One region of the Paenibacillus sp. MMS20-IR301 genome, then DNA from elsewhere that is predicted to be linked to it. Evidence: a T-box and tRNA genes for the amino acid it is inferred to sense, from the RefSeq annotation. Region 1 holds a T-box; the other holds one or more tRNA genes.
What was found. A T-box is a leader RNA that pairs with one kind of tRNA and senses whether it is charged. The one in region 1 lies ahead of LOS79_RS07840 (alanine--tRNA ligase), so its partner is inferred to be a tRNA-Ala.
Positions count from the first base shown of each region.

Region 2: it has a tRNA-Ala gene. The T-box ahead of LOS79_RS07840 (alanine--tRNA ligase) is inferred to sense a tRNA for this amino acid. The anticodon was not compared.

Region 1 is NZ_CP135275.1:1,756,605-1,766,897, reverse strand. Features, by position in the region: gene cntA (staphylopine-dependent metal ABC transporter substrate-binding lipoprotein) at 1-882, shown strand, start outside; gene opp1B (nickel/cobalt ABC transporter permease) at 907-1,839, shown strand; gene cntC (staphylopine uptake ABC transporter permease subunit CntC) at 1,840-2,733, shown strand; gene cntF (staphylopine uptake ABC transporter ATP-binding protein CntF) at 2,739-3,560, shown strand; gene LOS79_RS07855 (ABC transporter ATP-binding protein) at 3,547-4,329, shown strand; gene cntE (staphylopine family metallophore export MFS transporter CntE) at 4,326-5,522, shown strand; gene LOS79_RS07845 (hypothetical protein) at 5,677-6,522, shown strand; T-box leader at 6,637-6,880, shown strand; gene LOS79_RS07840 (alanine--tRNA ligase) at 6,948-8,819, shown strand; gene LOS79_RS07835 (DinB family protein) at 8,963-9,433, opposite strand; gene LOS79_RS07830 (TetR/AcrR family transcriptional regulator) at 9,430-10,005, opposite strand; gene LOS79_RS07825 (nuclear transport factor 2 family protein) at 10,002-10,293, opposite strand, start outside.
Region 2 is NZ_CP135275.1:3,216,383-3,226,675, reverse strand. Features, by position in the region: gene LOS79_RS14220 (response regulator transcription factor) at 1-427, shown strand, start outside; gene pstB (phosphate ABC transporter ATP-binding protein PstB) at 564-1,319, shown strand; gene phoU (phosphate signaling complex protein PhoU) at 1,390-2,049, shown strand; gene polA (DNA polymerase I) at 2,213-4,885, shown strand; gene mutM (DNA-formamidopyrimidine glycosylase) at 4,937-5,788, shown strand; gene LOS79_RS14195 (manganese efflux pump) at 5,979-6,710, shown strand; gene coaE (dephospho-CoA kinase) at 6,720-7,316, shown strand; gene LOS79_RS14185 (lytic transglycosylase domain-containing protein) at 7,316-7,879, shown strand; gene LOS79_RS14180 (alpha/beta-type small acid-soluble spore protein) at 7,959-8,174, opposite strand; gene nrdR (transcriptional regulator NrdR) at 8,338-8,814, shown strand; tRNA gene LOS79_RS14170 (tRNA-Ala) at 9,118-9,193, shown strand; tRNA gene LOS79_RS14165 (tRNA-Lys) at 9,200-9,272, shown strand; gene LOS79_RS14160 (helix-turn-helix domain-containing protein) at 9,442-9,795, shown strand; gene LOS79_RS14155 (ImmA/IrrE family metallo-endopeptidase) at 9,795-10,293, shown strand, end outside.

The sequences.
Region 1 (10,293 bases):
AAAGGGGAAGTTAACTTTGTCTTTACTGATGACAGGGGAACGGACAGCATTGATACAGAGGCAATGGACCGTCTGATTGCGGCCGGTGATTATCAAGTCGTTAGAAGTGAGCCGATGAACACGAAAGTAATTGTGGCCAACAGCAGCAAAGCCGGAAGTCCTGCACAGGAAAAAGCAGTCCGCGAAGCGATTTGGCATGCAATCGACCGTGAAAGTATCGCCCGTCAAATTTTTAGCGGAAAAGAAACGCCCGCTGAAACATTATTTTCCGCCAATGTGAACTATGCAGATATCGGATTAAAGACGCGTGCCTATGATTTGGAGGCGGCAGCACAGCTGCTGGACGATGCTGGCTGGAATGTCTCAGACGGCGGAACCCGCACTAAAGACGATAAGCCTTTATCCATGGAGCTCTATTATGATGCAGCTTCCATATCCCAGAAGACACAAGCCGAACTGATCCAAAATACGGTGAAAGGGCTCGGCATGGAGCTGAAGCTGATTGGCGAAGATTCCTCCTCCATCGCTAACCGGAGAGCAGCAGGGACTTATGATCTGCTGTTCAACCAGACATGGGGCCTTGCCTATGACCCGCAAAGTACAGTTTCTGCATTTACCTCTGAATCCTCATACTATCATGCAACAAGCGGTATTGCTCAAGCAGAGCAGCTTTATGACAAGATAAACAGGGTTATGGCAACTACCACAGAGGATCAGCGAAAATCACTGTACACGGATATTCTGACGATTGTCCATGATGAAGCCGTCTTCATTCCGGTTACGAACGGAAATCTTACTATAGTGGCTCCAAGCGGCTTGCAGGGCATCGGCTTTAAGCAGACGCAATTTGAGCTGCCTTTCGAGAATATGTTTTTTGAATAACCGGTTAAGGAAAGGAAGGTCTGTATGGGCGGTTTTATCCTCAAAAGATCATTGCTTGCGGTTCCGCTGCTGATCATTATCTCATTCCTGACCTTTGCTCTGAACAACCTCTCGCCGCTGGACCCGGCCGAGGTTGTTCTCCGGGCACAAGGGGTCCCGCAAGTCACTGAAGCCTTGCTCATGGAGACCAAAGCTGCACTAGGCATGGACCGGCCTTTTCTGATCCGTTACTTTGATTGGCTGACCTCCTGCTTCCGCCTGGAATTCGGAAACTCTTATATCACGGGCACAGCGGTGTGGGCGCTGCTTGGCCCGGCCTTTATGAACACGCTCAAGTTAACTATGGTATCGGTGATTGCTATTCTGGCTTTTTCCGTCGGGCTCGGAGTTCTCTGTGCGTTACAAGAAGGGCGGCTACTTGACCGTTCGATCCGGGGTATATCATTCTTCCTGACCTCCATGCCGTCGGCATGGCTTGCAGCGATGATGATCTGGTATTTCTCAGTAAAGCTGGATTGGCTGCCGACCAGCGGAATGGATTCCTGGGCCAGCTACATTCTGCCGGTAATTGTCCTTACGGTCAGCTATGCAGGTATTTACTTCCGTCTTGTCCGCAGTTCAATGCTAAGCCAGCTGCATGAGGACTACACGCTGTATGCCAGAGCCTGCGGTCTGCAGGAGAGTAAAATTACGCTGATGATGTTAAAGAATTCAATGCAGGTTGCTACTTCTGTGTTCTGCATGGCGGTCCCCATTATTCTGGGGAGTACAGTCGTCGTCGAAAGCATCTTCGCCTGGCCCGGTTTAGGCACTTTAACCGTAAATTCAATCCTGGGGAGGGATTTTCCGGTCATTCAGGCTTATGTCCTGCTGCTGGCCGTCTCCTTCGTGCTGTTTAATACACTCTCGGATCTCATTAATGCAGCACTGGACCCCAAGTTAAGAAAGGAGTTCTAGATGAGCGTATTCCAAAAGATGTGGGGAGACAAGCTTGCCGCATTATCCCTCATAATCATCATGTTGACGGCAGTCGCGGGAATCTTTGCACCTTGGTTAGCGCCCCATAGTCCGGAGCAAGTTCAAATGGAGCTGCGCTATGCTTCACCGACCTGGCAATACCTGCTTGGCAACGATCATTTGGGACGCTGCGTATTATCCAGATTGATTTACGGCATCCGTCCCAGTGTCCTGTGGGTATTTGTTGCGCTGGCTGTATCCGCGCTTTTCGGGGCATTGCTCGGACTGCTGGCCGGTTATTTCAAGGGAAAGACGGACAGTGTGATCATGAGGGTCTGTGACGTAATGCTTTCCTTTCCAGGTTATGTCATGTCGCTGGCTGTAGTAGGGATATTGGGCCCGGGAATCCGGAACATTCTAATTGCCTTTGTCGTTATGAAATGGGCCTGGTTTGCACGTGTCATCCGCTCTTCGGTCCAGCAGTATGCCGATACAGACTATGTAAGATTTGCCAAAACGACCGGAATGGGTAATATGGCAATTATGATAAAGCATGTCGTGCCTGTAGCACTTCCGGATTTTGCCGTCATTTCAAGCAGTGCGTTTGGAACGATGATTCTGCAAATCTCCGGACTGTCCTTTCTTGGTTTAGGAATCGAGGCGCCTCATGCAGAGTGGGGCATGATGCTTAATGAAGCACGAGGGGTGATGTTCTCCCGGCCGGAGCTTATGCTGGCCCCAGGGCTCGCCATCGTCATTGTGGTATCCGCGGTAAATTTCTGCTCTGATGCGCTGCAAGTAGCCTTAGATCCGAAATTGCAAAGAGGGCTGTCCAAACCGCGGCGGGCATTTACGAGATTGTCTGCCAAACTGAAGAGGGAGGAGGTGGCATAGCTTCAATGAATACACTGGAGGTTTCAAAGTTACGTATATGGGATAGTTTAACGGATACTATCCTTGTCAAGGACAGCTCCTTTCAGATCAAGTCCGAGAGCTGCCTGGCTATTGTAGGGGAGAGCGGGTGCGGGAAGTCTGTAACCTGCCGGGCGATTATGCGTCTGAATAGGGCTAACCTTAGACAGAGCGGAAGTATAAAGCTTAACGGAATGAATCTCGGCGGGCTCTCCGAGCATGAAATGCGGAAGCAAAGAGGCCGGCAATTATGCCTGATTATGCAAAATGGGATGCGCGCTTTCGACCCTTCCAGTATTGTGGGCAATCATTTCAAAGAGACGCTGAAGCAGCATTATGGCTGGAGCCACACGGAAATTACAGCGAAGATGGCTGGCGCCATGGAAAGCGTTATGCTTAAGGATCCGGTAACATTGATGAATAAATACCCGCATCAGCTATCGGGAGGCATGCTGCAGCGAATGATGATTGCACTGGCAATCGTCCTAAAACCAACACTGATTATTGCCGATGAACCGACATCTGCACTGGATACCTTATCCCAGTATGAGGTTATGGAGCAGTTACTTTCCCTGAAGGCCGAGTCCGGCTGCTCTATGATTTTTGTCTCGCATGATCTTGGCGCAGTGAAGCGGATTGCTGATGATATCGTCGTTATGAAGGACGGCGAGATTGTCGAGCGCGGAGCAGCTGCCGAGGTTTTCACCAATACCAGGCATGCGTACACCAAATATCTTCTCGAAGCGAAGCAGGCACTGAATAGCCACTTCATCCAGAGTATGGGAGGGCTTGAGCTTGTTGACCGTTAATCAGGTGGAGAAATCATATACCGGGGGCAAATTGTTCTCCAGTAAGAGCAAACAGGTGCTGCATCATATCAGCTTTACCTTAGAGCCAGGCGAGGTGCTGGGCATCATCGGAGAGAGCGGCAGCGGCAAATCAACCTTGGGACGTCTGCTGCTTGGCATCGAGAAGCCGGACCGCGGCACAATTCAATTTGAAGGCAGGGATATAGGGGAGCGGGCCGGCAGAAAGGGAAAGATCAGCGCTGTATTTCAAGATTATACTTCCTCAATTCACCCCTTTTACAGTGTGGAAAAGGCAGTGGCCGAACCGCTCAAGCTTCAAGGACGTAAGCATGCAGATATTGATCACAAAATCGACCGCCTGCTGCATGAAGTAGGCTTGGACAGCTCTTACCGGAAAAAGTATCCCCATGAGCTGTCCGGAGGACAAGCACAGCGGGTGTGCATTGCCAGGGCAGTTTCAACGGATCCTCAATATATTCTCCTGGATGAAGCCGTCAGTTCGCTGGATGCATCCGTTCAGTTCCAAATTCTGGAGCTGCTGAAGAAGCTGAAAGAGACGTACGGTATGAGCTATATTTTCATCACACATGATCTTCAGGCAGCTGCTTATTTATGTGACCGGATGATGTTTATCCGCAGCGGTCATATCGAAGAGATCATATCCGCCCGGCGGTTAAACGAGGTACAGTCCGAATACGCTAAAGCGATGCTGCAGATGGCATTACGTTTAACTGACAGCAGGGATAGGAAGGAGAGAATTATATTGTGAGGGGAGCTTTGGCTTGGCCCTTTCTGAGATTATATCTATTGACACTTCTATATTTCAGTTCAAATTCAATTCTGAATGTAATTATACCCTTAAAAGGTGAATCACTCGGTGCCAGCAACTCGGCCATAGGTATAGTCATGGGAGCCTATTTATTTACAACGATGTTCCTGCGGCCCTGGGCAGGTCAGGTCATCTACAGGCAGGGCCCTGTAAAAGTGCTGCGGATCATCCTGGCCATTAACGCCCTGGCTTTGTCGCTGTACACGTTTACCGGTTTGGGCGGATATTTCTTCGCACGGATGCTGCAAGGCGTGTGCACAGCCTTTTTCTCCATGTCGCTGCAGCTTGGTATTATCGATTCGCTGCCTGAAAAAGACCGCTCGCAGGGCATATCCATGTATTCGCTCTGTGCCACAATGCCCGGGGTCATAGGACCGTTACTGGCACTGAATATTTGGGAATCCGGAAACATGGGTGTTTTTTCAATAACAATCCTCAGCATGGCTGTGCTTACCGGCGCTTTTGGCTTTAGTGCTACGATGAAGGCGGCAGATAACCGCCCAATCCCGCGTCAGGCTGACAGGCAGGGTTCCTTTAACCAGTTATTCACTAACCCTCACCTGTTTCTGTGCGGCATGCTAATGCTTGGATCATCCGTTATCTTCGGTGGAGTCACGACATTTATTCCATTGTACGCAGGGCAGATTCAGCACGCCAGCGCAGCTTTCTATCTAATGCTGCAGGCGGGAACGATTGTAGCTGCAAGATTCTTTTTGCGTAAAAAAATACCCTCTGACGGCAAATGGCATCCCGCCTTTATAAAAGCGGTCATTTTGTCCCTTACTGCTGCTTCCCTGTGTACCGGATTATCCGGTTATGGCGGATTTGCGGTATTCTACTGCGGTGCATTGCTGATGGGATTGGCCCAAGCGATGCTGTATCCGACTTTAACGACCTATTTGACCTTCGTTCTCCCGGAGTCTAAGCGCAATGTGCTGATCGGGCTGTTTATTGCTATGGCTGACCTCGGCGTATCGCTTGGCGGAGTGCTGCTTGGTCCTGTTGCGGACCTGCTATCCTATTCCTGGATGTATATATTTTGTGCCATGCTTGGAGCGGGATTGCTACTCTTTATCTCCAGGCAGCAGCTGAAACTGAAATTAAATGCGGAGGTACCAGCAAGCGGAACTTAAAGCAGTAAAAACAGTAGTACAATTTTTCCAGTTAAGTCGTATAATATAAAAGGAAAGTATTTTACTATTATCGCCACTTGCAACCTATACAAGAAATTTTCTGGCAAAATAGGCTGATGCTTTACTACTTAATATTAAGCGGGGAAAAGCTTTTATGAAACGAAAGAGTTTGATTTATTCGTTATTGCTGGCAATTATAGTATCGGTTGTATCAGGAGCGGGTAGCATCCACGCGGCCGCGCGAAACATCACTGACATTGTTAAAGTGACCAAGCCTGCTGAGATTAAAGTTGGAGAGTGGAAGTCCTACGAGATAGCCATCTCTGACTGGACCGATGCAGATGTTACAGACCATGACTTCACGCCAGCCTCTTCGGATGAGAATATTATCAAGGTAGTCCGGAAAACAAAATGGGTCTCTGAACTTCATGCAATAAGTAAGGGGACGGCTACCTTAACGGTTAATATTGGAGACAAGTTTGAACCTTACGTATTCACTGTTCAAGTGGTGGATGAGTATACAGTCATTCCTGAACCAACTTCTGAACCAACCCAACCGGTTGTTGTAAAGGAACCTACTCAAGCAGAGATCATGTTACAGGATTTGTCAGATTACATCGATCAGTTGGATCTGATAGCAACCTATGAAAAGAAAGCCATAACTACGATTAACCAATATGACGTTGTAAACGATTCAACCAGAAAAACAATCTTCCTGGCTTTAAACAATACTGTAGTGCCCAATTATACTAAGTTTGTATCCGGGCTAAAAAACATCAAACCCAATAATAATGCAGAGTTGAAAGAAATATACAATTACCATCTGGCAGGGGCAAAACTCCAGCTGGAAGGGTTCACTATAATGCGGGACAGTCTGAAGACGACCAAAATAAACTTCACCAAATTTAATGCAGGTGAAAAGAAGGCGGCAGAAGGTATTAAGTTATTGAATAAGGCAGAGGCTCTTCTTGATAAGTTTACAAAAAAATACTTCGAATAAATGAAAATAGGGGATTTCCCCGCGGTGCGGCCCACCACCCTCAAATTTATAATTTTACAAAAATGTTAATTGACGGAGCAATTTGAGTGTGATACCATGGGTTCAACTTAAAACGAAAAGGCTATGATGAGAAATAGTAGCTATTAGGGATCTCACAGAGAGAAGATGGTTGGTGCGAATCTTCATTGATCTAATAGTGAAGCAGTCTCGGAGCTGTGAACCGAACAGAGGAATCTTAGTAGGCTTCAACGGAGTTCCACCGTTATTCAGGAAACAATATCGGAGAGATCCCGTATTGATTGAGTGCAGAGAAATCTGAAATTAGGTGGTAACACGGACATTATAGTTCGCCCTAAGTTGACAAGAAATATGTCAGCTTAGGGCTTTTTTGTTTTAAGTACATAATTAAAGTGGAGGTAGTGAGCATGGTGAAGATGACACCAGATGAGTTAAGAAAATCGTATATTGATTTTATGAAAGGAAGAGGGGCCAGCCAAGTCCCCTCTTCCAGCTTGTTGCCAGAAAACGATCCCTCAACGTTGTTTACAGGCAGTGGAATGCAGCCAATGGTTCCCTATTTATTGGGGGAAAAGCATCCGGTAGGTAATGAGCTTGCTAATATTCAGAAGTGTTTAAGGACAGGGGATATTGATGAAGTAGGAGATATGTCGCATCTGACATTTTTTGAAATGATAGGCCGGTGGGAATTTAAAGCAAATGAAGCTAACTATAAGAAAAAGCAAATCGATGCCATTTGGAATTGGCAAATTAGCGAATTAGGCATTGATCCTGGCAGGCTGTATATCAGTGCTTTTATAGGAAGTGATGATTTGAATATACAGAAAGATACGGAAGCCATTGGGCTCTGGTCAGAAAAATTCAAATCCGTGGGTATAGAACCTATCGTTGAAGATGATCCCTACCAATATGGGGCATCTAGAGGCGGAAGAATATTCTTGTACGATGAAAAAGAAAATTGGTGGAGCCGAACCGGAAGCCCACTCCATATGCCTGTTGGTGAACCGGGTGGACCTGACAGTGAAATGTTCTATGATCTTGAACCGGGCGGGGATTCAATGGATCATCCTGCTTCGGATAGCGGGAGGTTTTTAGAAATCGGGAACAACGTATTTATGTGCTACAAAAAAGAAGACACAGGATTTGTAAAAATGCAAAATCCTAATATTGATTATGGAGGCGGATTAGAAAGGGTTGCAACGGCCCTTAGTGGTGACAAGGATATTTATAATACGGCTTTCTTCCTTAACCCCAAGAATAAATTGATGGAGTTAAGCGGTAAACCATACACTGACGATGTAAAGTCGTTTAGAATCATACTTGATCATGTGAGAGCGGCTACTTTTCTAATTAATGATGGTGCGGAGCCAGCTAATAGTGATGCAGGGTATATCACAAGAAGGTTATTAAGAAGGGCGATCCGGGCAGGTAAAAAAATAGGTATACAAGGAAGTTTTGTAGGTGAGCTGTCTGAAGTTTATATAGATGAAGCAACAGCTTATGAAGATTTGACCGGTAATAAAAAGAAAATTATCGATATTGTAAATAAGGAAGAAAATCTTTTCTATAGAACTTTACAGCAAAGCGAATTTGAAATACAAAAACATCTTAAGCATAAGGGCAACGTTACAGGTGCAGATGCCTTTTATTTTTACGAAACCTATGGGTTTCCCTTGGAATTGACGGAAGAGTTTCTAACGGAAAGCGGATATAGCATTGAGGACAAGGCGTCTTACACAGAGGCGGCAAAGAAACATGCTGACAAGAGCAGAACTGCTTCTGCGGGTAAATTCACAGGCGGATTAGCTGAGCATTCAACAGAAACAACAGCGCTGCACACGGTATCTCATTTATTACTTGCTGGGTTAAGGGAAGTTTTAGGGGATCATGTTCATCAACAAGGAAGTAATATTACTTCAGAACGATTACGGTTTGACTTCAACCATGAAGAGAAACTTACGCCAGAGCAAATAGCTGAATTGGAAAAGTATGTGAATGATGCGATTTCATCAAAAGCAGTTACCTATATTTCAGAGCTGCCTAAAATCGAAGCGAAAGAAAGTAATGTTGAAGGGAACTTTTGGGATAAATATCCGGATATCGTTAAGGTATATACAATCAAAGATAACAACGGGAAAGTCTGGAGCCGGGAAGTATGTGGAGGACCTCATGTAGAAGATACGACAACCTTAGGGAAGTTCAGGATCACAAAAGAACAATCTTCTGCTGCTGGAGTTAGGAGGATTAAAGGAGTAATTAATAAAAACGCGGAACAATAGCTGATGTTTTAGCCTGGCCTTTCCGTTGGCCGTACCGGAGAACAGTATTTAAAGAAAAGGGGGTGTCTCAAAAACCATGCAACGGCTGCTTGAGACTCCCCTCGTTTTTGAGTTAGAGATGCGTTAGCAATTCTTTACTAATCCTAACTGTCAATTATGCTCTTGATGTTTTTAATTGTTGCAAAGTGCATTGCTTCATGGTAAATCAGAAAACACAGTAATTGTTCTACATTTGTAAAGGTAAGTCCTGTAGAAGACTTGTAATGCGGATTGATTTCTTCTTTCAATTTGCTTGAAAGTACCGATTCTACCCTGTCAATTTGTTCGGTTAACAAATCGATTAACTGAGACAACGTTGGAGGCTCTGTATTCCAGTCAGACGGTTTAGTTCCTGGATCAAACAACTTACTAAAACTAGCAGGATATTTGGTTTCTTCCCCAGTAAGCTGGAAAGCGAACTTCTCATGTACGACATACATATGGCCTAGATTCCATTTTATATTGTTTTTCAAACCTGCTGGAATTTTTTCCGAGGCAGAGTCATTTATGTTCCTCACATGATCAACTGCCTGACGGCGAACAAATCTCAATTGATCTGCGACAAAATTGCTCATGATATTGACCTCCCATAAAGTTGCGAGACTCGTTGTGACAGATTTGTCAATGTACGCTCAAAAAAGGATTCATCATTAAGTGCTCTACTCAGCATTAATCCCCCTTGAATGCTAGCAATGGTTTCCTCTGAGATTTGATCAGCAGTCTCTTTAGAGATACCTGTTTGAACTAGTGCCGCGCTTAAGGCTTCAATCCATCTTTTAAAATACTGCCGAATTACTGCAGCGAATCGATCTCTTGTTTCGTCCAAAGCAAATGCACCAATAAGGCATATACGCTGACCAGATTGAAAATAAGAATCGACCTCTTGCCACATATGATCAATGGCTGCCCGGGGTTCATTCATTTCGAGCGGTTCAAAAATGTTCTTGATAAACCATTGATCAATATGAGCAAGAATTTCAGCAGCCATCTCATCTTTTCCACCCGGAAAGAAATAATATAAACTTCCTTTAGATAGACGCGTACGGGCTGTTATTTTACTCAACGATGCACCTTCATAACCTAATTCACGAAATACCTCAGTAACGAGAGGGATGACATCAGATTTTTCAAAAACAGTGCGAGTCATAGGTTTAACTCACTTAGGCTTGGATGTTCAGCGGGACGCGTACCGAGAGGCCAATGGAATTTTCGTTCTTCTTCCTTAATCCGCATATCATTAATAGAAGCAAACCTACGCTTCATCAAACCGTCTTCAGCGAATTCCCAATTCTCGTTTCCATACGATCTGAACCAATTGCCGCTATCATCATGCCATTCATATGCGAATCTAACTGCAATACGGTTATCCGTAAATGACCAGAGCTCCTTGATAAGGCGGTAGTCCAGTTCTTTGGCCCATTTTCTGGTTAGCAAA
Region 2 (10,293 bases), 1.5 Mb from region 1:
AACGAAGCCGTTTGGCGTATCCGAGCTGCTGGCCCGTGTCAGTGCGGTTCTGCGGCGGATCTCAGGGCTGGCTGAGGAGACGCCTCCGGAAGCAGCGGTATCCGCATCCACCATTATTCTGGGACAGCTGGAGATTTATCCGGAGCGTTATGAGGTATCGCTTGGGGGACAGAGCATCAACCTGCGCCCTAAGGAATTCGAGGTTCTGTTATATCTGGCCCGCAAGCCGGGTGTAGTGCTGACGCGTGATGATCTGATGAATGCGGTCTGGGGCTTCGATTATATCGGGGGCCAGCGTACCGTGGATGTTCATGTCAGCTCACTGCGCAAGAAGCTTGAGCTGGATCCGGAATCCGTGCATATCGATTCGATCCGCGGTGTTGGCTATAAGCTGGTTGTGAACAAGAAGAGAGCACCGGTCATTTAAAATGGCGGTGTTCTCTTTCTGATACACTTTTCCTGATTTTTGATTTTACACAGCGTTAACAATTCTCTGGAGCTCTATTTACACTGAAAGCTTATCATGGGGAACGAAGATGATGAGAAGGAGATAATATAAACTAATGAAATCCATCATTGACATAGAGAAGCTTGATCTCTTCTATGAGTCATTCCACGCACTGAAGAATGTGGATCTGCGTATTCCGGAGAAACAGGTTACCGCTTTTATCGGTCCCTCCGGCTGCGGAAAGTCCACCCTGCTGCGTACCCTAAACCGTATGAACGACATGATTCCCGGAACACGTATTGAAGGAACAGTGAACATTGGCGGTAAAAATATTTACAGTGACGAAATTGAAGTGGAAAGCCTGCGCAAGCAGGTCGGTATGGTATTCCAGCAGCCTAACCCGTTCCCTAAGTCGATCTATGACAATGTGGCTTACGGTCCCCGCCTGCACGGTGTGAAGAGCAAAGCTGAGCTAGATGAGCTTGTAGAGCAAAGCCTGCGCCAGTCTGCACTGTGGGAGGAAGTGAAGGACTTCCTCAAGAAGTCTGCACTCAGCTTGTCCGGCGGTCAACAGCAGCGCCTCTGTATTGCCAGAGCCCTTGCCGTGCAGCCCGATATTCTGCTGATGGATGAGGCAACCTCCGCACTTGACCCGGTATCTACACTGAAGATTGAGGAACTGGTACAGGAACTGCGGGATAAGTATACGATTGTGATGGTCACGCATAATATGCATCAGGCCGCCCGTGTATCGGGACGCACCGTATTTTTCCTGAACGGCGTTATCGTGGAGGCAGCGGATACGGAGCAATTGTTCTCGAATCCGAAAGACTCCCGCACTGAAGATTATATCTCCGGCCGTTTCGGCTAAGCGGCAACAGGAATTCCTTCCCGGAAAGAAATCAGCTGGCCATATGTTACTGAGGAGGATCGTTTTCAATATGATTCGCAGAAAAGAATTCGATAAAGATCTGGAAGAACTGCGCACACTGCTGCAGCAGATGGGCGAACATGTAACAGATGCACTGGATGGTGCAGTAGTAGCTCTGCAGACCCTGGATACTGCACGTGCCCAGGATATTGTTAAAGCTGATTTGCGGCTTAACGCTATGGAAGACCGGATTATGGAGATCGGCTCACGCCTGATTATTACCCAGCAGCCGGTAGCGAAGGATCTGCGCCGGATTATTGTCGCCTTCAAAATTTCCAGTGACCTTGAACGTATGGGCGATCTGGCACTGGATGTAGCCAAGGTGACGATGCGCATTCAGGGACAGCAGCTGATTAAGCCGCTTGTGGATATTCCGCGGATGGCCGAGATTGTGACTGGAATGATTACAGAAGCCATTCAATCCTATCTGGATGAGAATACGGATCTGGCTTACAAAATGGCCCAGGACGACGATCAGGTAGACGGGCTGTACAGTGCGATGATTAATGAACTGTATACTTACATGGTTCAGAAGCCTGAATCCGTGAATCAGGCGATGCTGCTTACACTGGTTGGCCGTTATATTGAGCGGATTGCCGACCATGCAACGAACATCGGTGAAAGTGTAGTTTATCTGGTAACAGGTAAACGTCCGGACTTGAACCAATAGTGAAATAGATTGCTGACGGCAAGCCCCCTCTCCCCGGGGGCTTGTTTTTTTGTTTTAAATGGGCCCTGTTTGGAAATCCTGCATTACAGGCCGCTCAGGTTCATTTTGATGCGGAGCATATGGTACTATGTAAGAAGCAAGCAAGAAAAGGCGAGGTGCTAGTGTGGACAAGCTGATACTAATTGATGGAAATAATATCATTTACCGGGCGTTTTTCGCGATGCCGCCGCTGACGAATACAGCGGGGCAGCAGACGAATGCGGTATACGGATTTACGACGATGCTGCTGCGCCTGATTGACGAGCATAAGCCGAGTCATATGATTGTTGCCTTTGATGCCGGGAAGATCACCTTCCGGCATGAAGGCTATGAGGATTACAAGGGCGGACGCCAGAAAACACCGCCGGAGCTCTCCGGGCAGTTCCCGCTGCTGAAGGAGCTGCTGCAGGGGCTGGGTGTGCCGCAGTTTGAGATCAGCGGCTATGAGGCTGATGATATTATCGGGACGATCTCCCGTGAGGCGGATGCCGCCGGCCGGCAGGTAATGATTGTATCCGGGGATAAGGATATGCTGCAGCTGGCTTCAGAGCATACCACTGTAGCGCTGGTCCGCAAGGGTGTTACGGATGTAGAGCTGTACGGTCCGCAGCAGATCCGCGATAAATATGATCTGACACCAGAGCAGATCATTGACCTTAAGGGACTGATGGGCGACGCCAGCGATAACATTCCCGGTGTGCCCGGTGTCGGAGAGAAGACGGCGCTTAAGCTGCTCCAGCAGTTCGGGTCGGTAGAAGGGGTGCTGGCCGGAACAGGTGAGCTGAAGGGTAAGATGAAGGAAAAGCTGGAAGAGCATGCGGACAGCGCCATCATGAGCAAGAAGCTGGCAACTATCTACCGCGAAGTTCCGCTTCAGCATTCATGGGAGGACATGGTCTTCAGCGGAATTAATGCAGATACGGCGGGTCCGGCACTGGCCAAGATGGAATTCAAATCCCTGCTGGAGCGGCTGTCGCTTAGCGCCTATGCCCCGGGGGCAGGCGGAGGCAATCCGGATGGTGCCGCTGTGGAAGCGGCAGAGCTTGACATCACCATCATTGATGAAGCCGGGCTGCCGGAGCTGGCTGCTGCGCTGCCGGATATTACGGCTCTGCATGTGGAATCAAACGGGGAGAATCCGCACCGGGCGGAGGTGATCGGCATCGGTCTGTCTTCTCCGGAGAAGCATTACTTCGTGCCGGTCAGCTTGCTGCAGAGCACCGCCTCAGACCCGCTGCGGGCTTGGCTCGGCGATGACAAAGCGCCGAAGAGCGGCTATGATCTGCACCGTGCCGACCTTGCGCTGCATTGGCAGGGCATTGCTTTTGCCGGAGCGGCCCACGATGTCCAGCTTGCCGCGTATCTGCTGGACCCGACGGAAGCCAGCCAGAATCTAAATGATCTGACCGGCAAATACGGGCTGCCCCGTCTGGCACCGGATGAAGAGGTGTTCGGCAAAGGTGCCAAATACAAGTTACCGGAGCTTGAGATTCTCGGAAACCACGTAGCCCGTAAAAGCGCAACTGTACTCGGTATTGTGCAGAAGCAGCAGGAGGCGCTGGATGAGACCGCGATGACCGGGTTGTTCGAAGATCTGGAAATGCCTTTGTCACGGATTCTTGCTGATATGGAGAAGCAGGGGATTGCGGTGAACAGAGATGATCTTATAGAGCTCGGCAAAGAATTCGAAGCGCAGATCGCGAGCCTGGTTGCCGAAATCTATGCGGTATGCGGTACAGAGTTCAATCTTAATTCAACCAAGCAGCTTGGGGACGTACTGTTCGTTAAGCTTGGACTGCCTGTGGTGAAAAAGACGAAGACCGGCTACTCGACGGATGCCGAGGTGCTGGAGAAGCTGGCTCCTTATCATGCCGCCGTGCGTCTGATTCTGCAGTACCGTTCCATTGCCAAGCTGCAGTCTACCTATGTAGAGGGCCTGCTGAAGGAAATTTCCCCGGACACCGGAAAGGTGCATACCTTCTACCGGCAGACCATTGCCGCAACAGGACGGCTGAGCAGCCAGTTCCCGAACCTGCAGAACATTCCGATCCGGCTGGAGGAAGGGCGCAAGATCCGTAAGGTATTCGTTCCATCGGAACCGGGCTGGTCCATTCTGGCGGCGGACTATTCGCAGATTGAGCTGCGGGTGCTGGCGCATATCTCCGGCGATGAACGGATGAAGGAAGCTTTTGTCGAGGATATGGATATTCACACCAAAACAGCGATGGACGTATTCGGCGTTACAGCGGATATGGTGGACAGCAACATGCGCCGTTCCGCTAAGGCGGTTAACTTCGGGATCGTCTATGGAATCAGTGATTACGGTCTATCCCAGAACCTGAATATTCCGCGTAAGGAAGCAGCGCAGTTCATCGAGCAGTATTTCGAGGTATTCCAGGGTGTACGCCGTTATATGGATGATATTGTCGTAGAGGCCCGCAAGCAGGGATATGTAACCACCTTGCTGGAACGCCGCCGTTATTTGCCGGATATCAATGCGAAGAACTTTAATTTGCGCTCGTTCGCTGAGCGTACCGCGATGAACACGCCGATTCAGGGAACGGCTGCCGATATTATCAAGCTGGCTATGGTGCAGATGGATAAGGCGTTGTATGAACGCGGACTGAGGAGCCGTATGCTGCTGCAGGTGCACGATGAGCTTGTCTTTGAGGTGCCGGAGGAAGAGCTGGAGCAGATGAAGCAGCTGCTGCCTGAGGTTATGGCGGGAGCGCTCAAGCTGTCAGTTCCGCTGAAAGCGGAGGTAAGTTATGGAAGTAACTGGTATGAAGCGAAATAGGCTCCCCGTTCATACAGCTTATCCGGTATAATGGAATAGAGGTGAGCCATCATGCCGGAATTACCGGAAGTAGAAACAGTCAGAAGAACCTTAAATGAGTTAATTACAGGGAAGCAGATAGAGCATGTCACAGTCCGGCTGCCGCGGATTATTCAGCGCCCGGATGATATTCAGGCTTTTGCCCATATGCTGGCGGGCCATAGTGTTGTAAGTGTTGAGCGGCGGGGAAAGTTCCTGCGGTTTGTGTTTGACGGTCTCGTAATGGTCACCCATCTGCGGATGGAAGGCCGTTACGGGTTGTATAAGGAAGGTGAGCCGCTGGACAAGCACAGTCATGTGATTTTCCATTTCACCGATGGCACTGAGCTGCGTTATACGGATGTACGCCAGTTCGGGACAATGCATCTGTTCGACCCGGGTGAGGATCTGCTGCAGAAGCCGCTGAACAAGCTGGGCCAGGAACCGCTGGATGACGATTTCTCTCTGGAGCGGTTCAAACAGATTATCGCGGGTAAAAGCACCAAGATCAAGCCGCTGCTGCTGAACCAGGAATATGTTGTCGGCATCGGCAATATTTATGTAGATGAGTCGCTGCACCGCGCCGGCATTCATCCCGAGGAGACGGCAAAGTCGCTGCCCGAGGAACGCCTTGCCAAGCTGCATCATGCCATAGTAGCTACCCTGACTGAGGCGGTGAATGCAGGCGGCTCTTCTGTGAAATCGTATGTCAACGGCCAGGGGGAGAGCGGCAGCTACCAGGATCAGCACCTGATCTACGGGCGCAAGGACCAGCCTTGCTCAACCTGCGGCACGATCATTGAGAAAAGTGTTGTCGGCGGCCGGGGGACACATTATTGTCCAAGCTGCCAGCCTGTGCCGGTAACACTGCCAGTAACGCCTTAGTAAGCTTTTAGCCTGCTGCATGCAACAAATGTAATGGTTAACAAGTTATCCATGCCGCCCATGATTTATTGAAGGGCAGGCACTCATAGCCTATCCCGCCCATATACTGTGTGAAGATTGCTGATTATGGCGAAGCGGAACCCGGCGCGCAGGCGCGTCAGGCTCCGGTTCTTCACGGGAGGGATTGCGGGTGCTGAGCCCTTTGTTATCGTTGCTGCTGCTTGCGTTTGCCCTGAGTTTGGACGGATTTGGTGTAGGCGTTACATATGGATTACGTAAGATGAAAATACCTTTGCTCTCCATTATGATTATCTCGCTGTGTTCCGGGGTAGTCATTTATGTCTCTATGCAGGTCGGCGTGCTGCTGGCCAAGGTGGTCTCACCGCATGCCGCTTCCAGTATCGGGGCGGTTATTCTCGTCTTGATGGGCTGCTGGTCACTGTTCCAGATGCTGACACAGAAGGAGAAGGAGAAGGAGCAGGAGGGGGCCGTGAATGGCGATGAGTTGCCGGAGGATCAGGCAAGGCTGGAGACAGCCGCTGCTGCTGCTGATGGGGCAGATGCTGCGGACCTCCAGAAGCCCGCTGTGTTTTCGCTGGAGCTCCGGCATCTCGGCGTGGTCATTCAGATTCTCCGCACACCTTCTTCCGCCGATATGGATGCCTCCGGGAGTATCTCTTCCATGGAAGCGATGATTCTGGGCATTGCGTTATCACTGGATGCCTTTGGTGCCGGACTCGGTGCTGCGCTGCTCGGGTTCAGCCCGGTCTCTACAGCCCTGATGATTGCCTTGTTCAGCGGAACCTTTCTGCTGCTGGGAATGAAGACAGGACTCCGGCTATCAGGCAGCTACTGGATGAAGCATGCGGCCCTGCTGCCGGCGTTATTATTGATTGCGATGGGTATAATGAAGCTATTATGAGGTGAGTACATGATTATGGGCTTAACCGGAGGAATTGCTTCCGGAAAAAGCACTGTGTCTGCACTGTTTGCCCGGAAGGGGGCAGCGCTGGTGGATGCGGATATTATCGCCAGGGAGGTTATGCTCCCGGGACATCCGGTGCTGGCTGCTGCCGTGCAGGCTTTTGGAGACGGAATTCTGCACTCTGACGGGTCGCTGGACCGGGCAAGGCTGGGCGAGATTGTATTTCGGGACCCTGAAGCGCTTCAGACCCTGAATCAGCTGACCCATCCGGCGATCCGCAGAGAAATTAAGGAACAGATGTACGTGCTTGAGCAGGAGAATCCGCAGCGGCTCGTTATTGTGGATATTCCTCTGCTCTACGAGTCGGAGCTGGATCATTTATTTGAGCAGATTATTGTAGTGTACGTTCCCCGCAGGGTCCAGCTGGCCCGGCTTATGGCGAGGAACGGGCTCAAGCTTGATCAGGCTGAAGAACGGCTGAAATCCCAGATGGATATCGAGCTGAAACGCAGGAAGGCTGACTATGTCATTGACAATAGCGGTGATCCCGGGGCTACGGAGCAGCAGGTAGCTTCCCTGTGGGACAAGCTGGGATTAATATGATGAGATGGCTGCGCAAAAAAAGAGTGCTGCTGCTGTTATTCATCGGCTTCACAGCGGTTCTGTTCCTGAGCACCAACTGGATGTCCTGGTTTTATCCGATCTATTATAAAGAAGAGATCCGCAGGCACAGCCTTACTTATGAGATGGACCCGTTCCTGGTAGCGGCGATTATCCGGGTTGAGACCAACTACAAGACCGGCCGTGAGTCCAAAAAAGGGGCGATCGGGCTTATGCAGCTCATGCCGGACACCGCGAAGTGGGCGCTTGAAAAGGCCAAGCTACCCGATGTGTCGCTTGAGCGTCTGAGGGAGGAGCCATCTTCCAATATTGAACTGGGCACCTGGTATTTGTCTACGCTGTCACGGCAGTTTGACGGCAACCGTATAGCGGTCATCGCCGCGTACAATGCCGGACCCGGTAAGGTTAAGAGCTGGCTTGATGCAGGGGATTGGGACGGCACTGAAGCAGCGGTAAAGGATATTCCGTTTGGTGAGACCCGTCACTATGTCCAGCGGGTAGTTTATTATTACGAGCAATATACGGAGCTGTATAGTGAGTTCTGAGTCTCTGGCCTGTATGTAAAAAGAAGTATCAAACGGCCGGAGCCGTTTAATACTTCTTAGGCAAGCTTATGGTGACAGGTTATTTGTATTGACCTGCCAATTGCTGTTCTGCCAGGGTTACGAGACGTTTAGTGATGTAACCGCCGATCGAACCGTTTTCATAAGAAGTTTTATTGCCTTGGTATCCGTCTGGGGAGAGGGTAATACCCAATTCTTGGGCAACTTCATATTTCAGTTGTTCCAAGGCACCGCGTGAATTTGGAGCTACCAGGTTGTTGCTGCTGTTTTGGCTCATTGCTGTTCACCTCCTATCGGTTGGTAACTGTATTATGTGCCGGACTTGCCATATTCATAACAACAATAAAACGGTGTTTTCTGGAAATTAGAATCAGCCTTGTACTGCTGGAGATTCAGCGGCAGGGCATAACCATTCTTACTATGAGGAAGTGATTTAGCTTATGAAATGCCCTTACTGCGATCACACGAATACGAAAGTGCTTGACTCGCGTCCAGCTAATGAGAATAAGTCGATCCGCCGCAGGCGTGAATGTGAACAATGCAGCCGCCGGTTCACCACCTTCGAGATGATTGAAGAAACCCCGCTGATCGTTATCAAAAAAGGCGGCAGCCGTGAAGAGTTCAGCCGTGACAAAATCCTCCGCGGCCTTATCCGTGCCTGTGAGAAACGTCCCGTGCCTGTAGAGCGCCTGGAAGTCATTGTGTCCGAGGTGGAGAAAAGCCTGCGCGGCATCGCCCTGGCCGAGATTGAGAGCCGCCAGATCGGCGAGCTGGTTATGGAGCAGCTCTATCCGGTAGATGAGGTTGCTTATGTCCGCTTCGCCTCCGTATACCGCCAGTTCAAGGACATTAACATGTTCATGAAGGAACTGAAGGGACTGCTGTCCAAGAACACCGAGGAGCTTGAGGGGCTGTAGTCTCTGTAGTTCTGTAAGCGGTACAAGAAAGCGCGCTTGGTAACGGGTGGGCAGAGTAGTGTGCCGGAGATGTATAGGACCGGCCTCGGGTAATGAGGCTGGTCCCGGGTGGCGTGTCCTGTCCGGGCAAGGAAAGCGGCGGAAATTAATTAATATAATTAATTTCAATAAAGTGTTGACACTGACGCTGAATTTCTGTATTATATAGAAGTCGCCTACGAAATACGAAACATTGAAAGCGGCCTGAGCTTACGGCTCAGATTGAATTTTTGAATACATAATGTGTTCGTAAATCATGTGTATGGGGAATTAGCTCAGCTGGGAGAGCGCATCGCTGGCAGCGATGAGGTCAGGGGTTCGAGCCCCCTATTCTCCACCATACCATGGACTCTTAGCTCAGTTGGTAGAGCAGTTGACTCTTAATCAATTTGTCCAGGGTTCGAGTCCCTGAGAGTCCATCACAGAAGAAACGGCAGCGATGCCGTTTTTTTGCTGTTTCATTATAATGTATAAAATTATTGTAGACGGTAATTATATATTTTGTATTCGTCTACACATAAAACTCAGTTTGGCGTATAATAGAAATAGGTCTTTATGTTGTAATATTTCTATTGGGGGTATACTCGTATGGCTAATGAATTGAATCAGGTGGCCATTGCAAAGGTGAAATCATGGATGGCCGCTAACGACAAGTCCATTCAGTGGCTTGCTGATCAAATTGAGGTAAGCAAAGCATTGATGGGGCATATTCTGAGCGGTGAGCGTCAATTTCTGCCCAAGCGTATGGTGCAGGTTGCCGGTGTGATGGGGATTAGCATAGAAGAATTATTGACTCCTGAACAAGTGGAAGAGAAGGGGTATACTTTAAGCTTAAGGGGAAAAGCGGATTCGCGGACTGCCAAAAGGCATTTAAATATTTTATTAAATGCTATTCAGAATAGCCGGCAGCTGGAAAAGGAACTTGTGAAGGTGGAACGATAATGTCCTCCATAAAACAACAGTCTGAGCAGATGGGTGAAAATTTTGCATATGAAGTGCTAACTGAACAAATTGGAGCGCTAACCTTTATTGGTTCGGGAGTCGAAGAGAAATTGCGGGAGCACGCATCCGTTATTTATCAGAATATCCCGGACCTTCTTTTTTTTGGTGCTACAGTAGGTTTTGACGATGATAAATATGTGATGCTTAATACATACCAGCCTTTAAGAAGCCGTTATTATACCGCAGCCCATGAGCTTTGGCATGTTTTGAATTTTGAACAGCTATTACCCGAGCATTTGGATACGGAACGGGCAGCGGATCGATTTGCGGCAGCTCTGATGATGCCACGGCAGATTATTCGTCTGTTGTGGCCGAAGCTTAAGAAGAAATTACAAGAGCCAAAGGCTCTTTTGGTGATTGCAGATATGGCGGCTGTTCCTTATGAGGCCATTGCCAGACGGGTGAGTGAATTAGAGCTACCTATCGCCAAAGAATGGT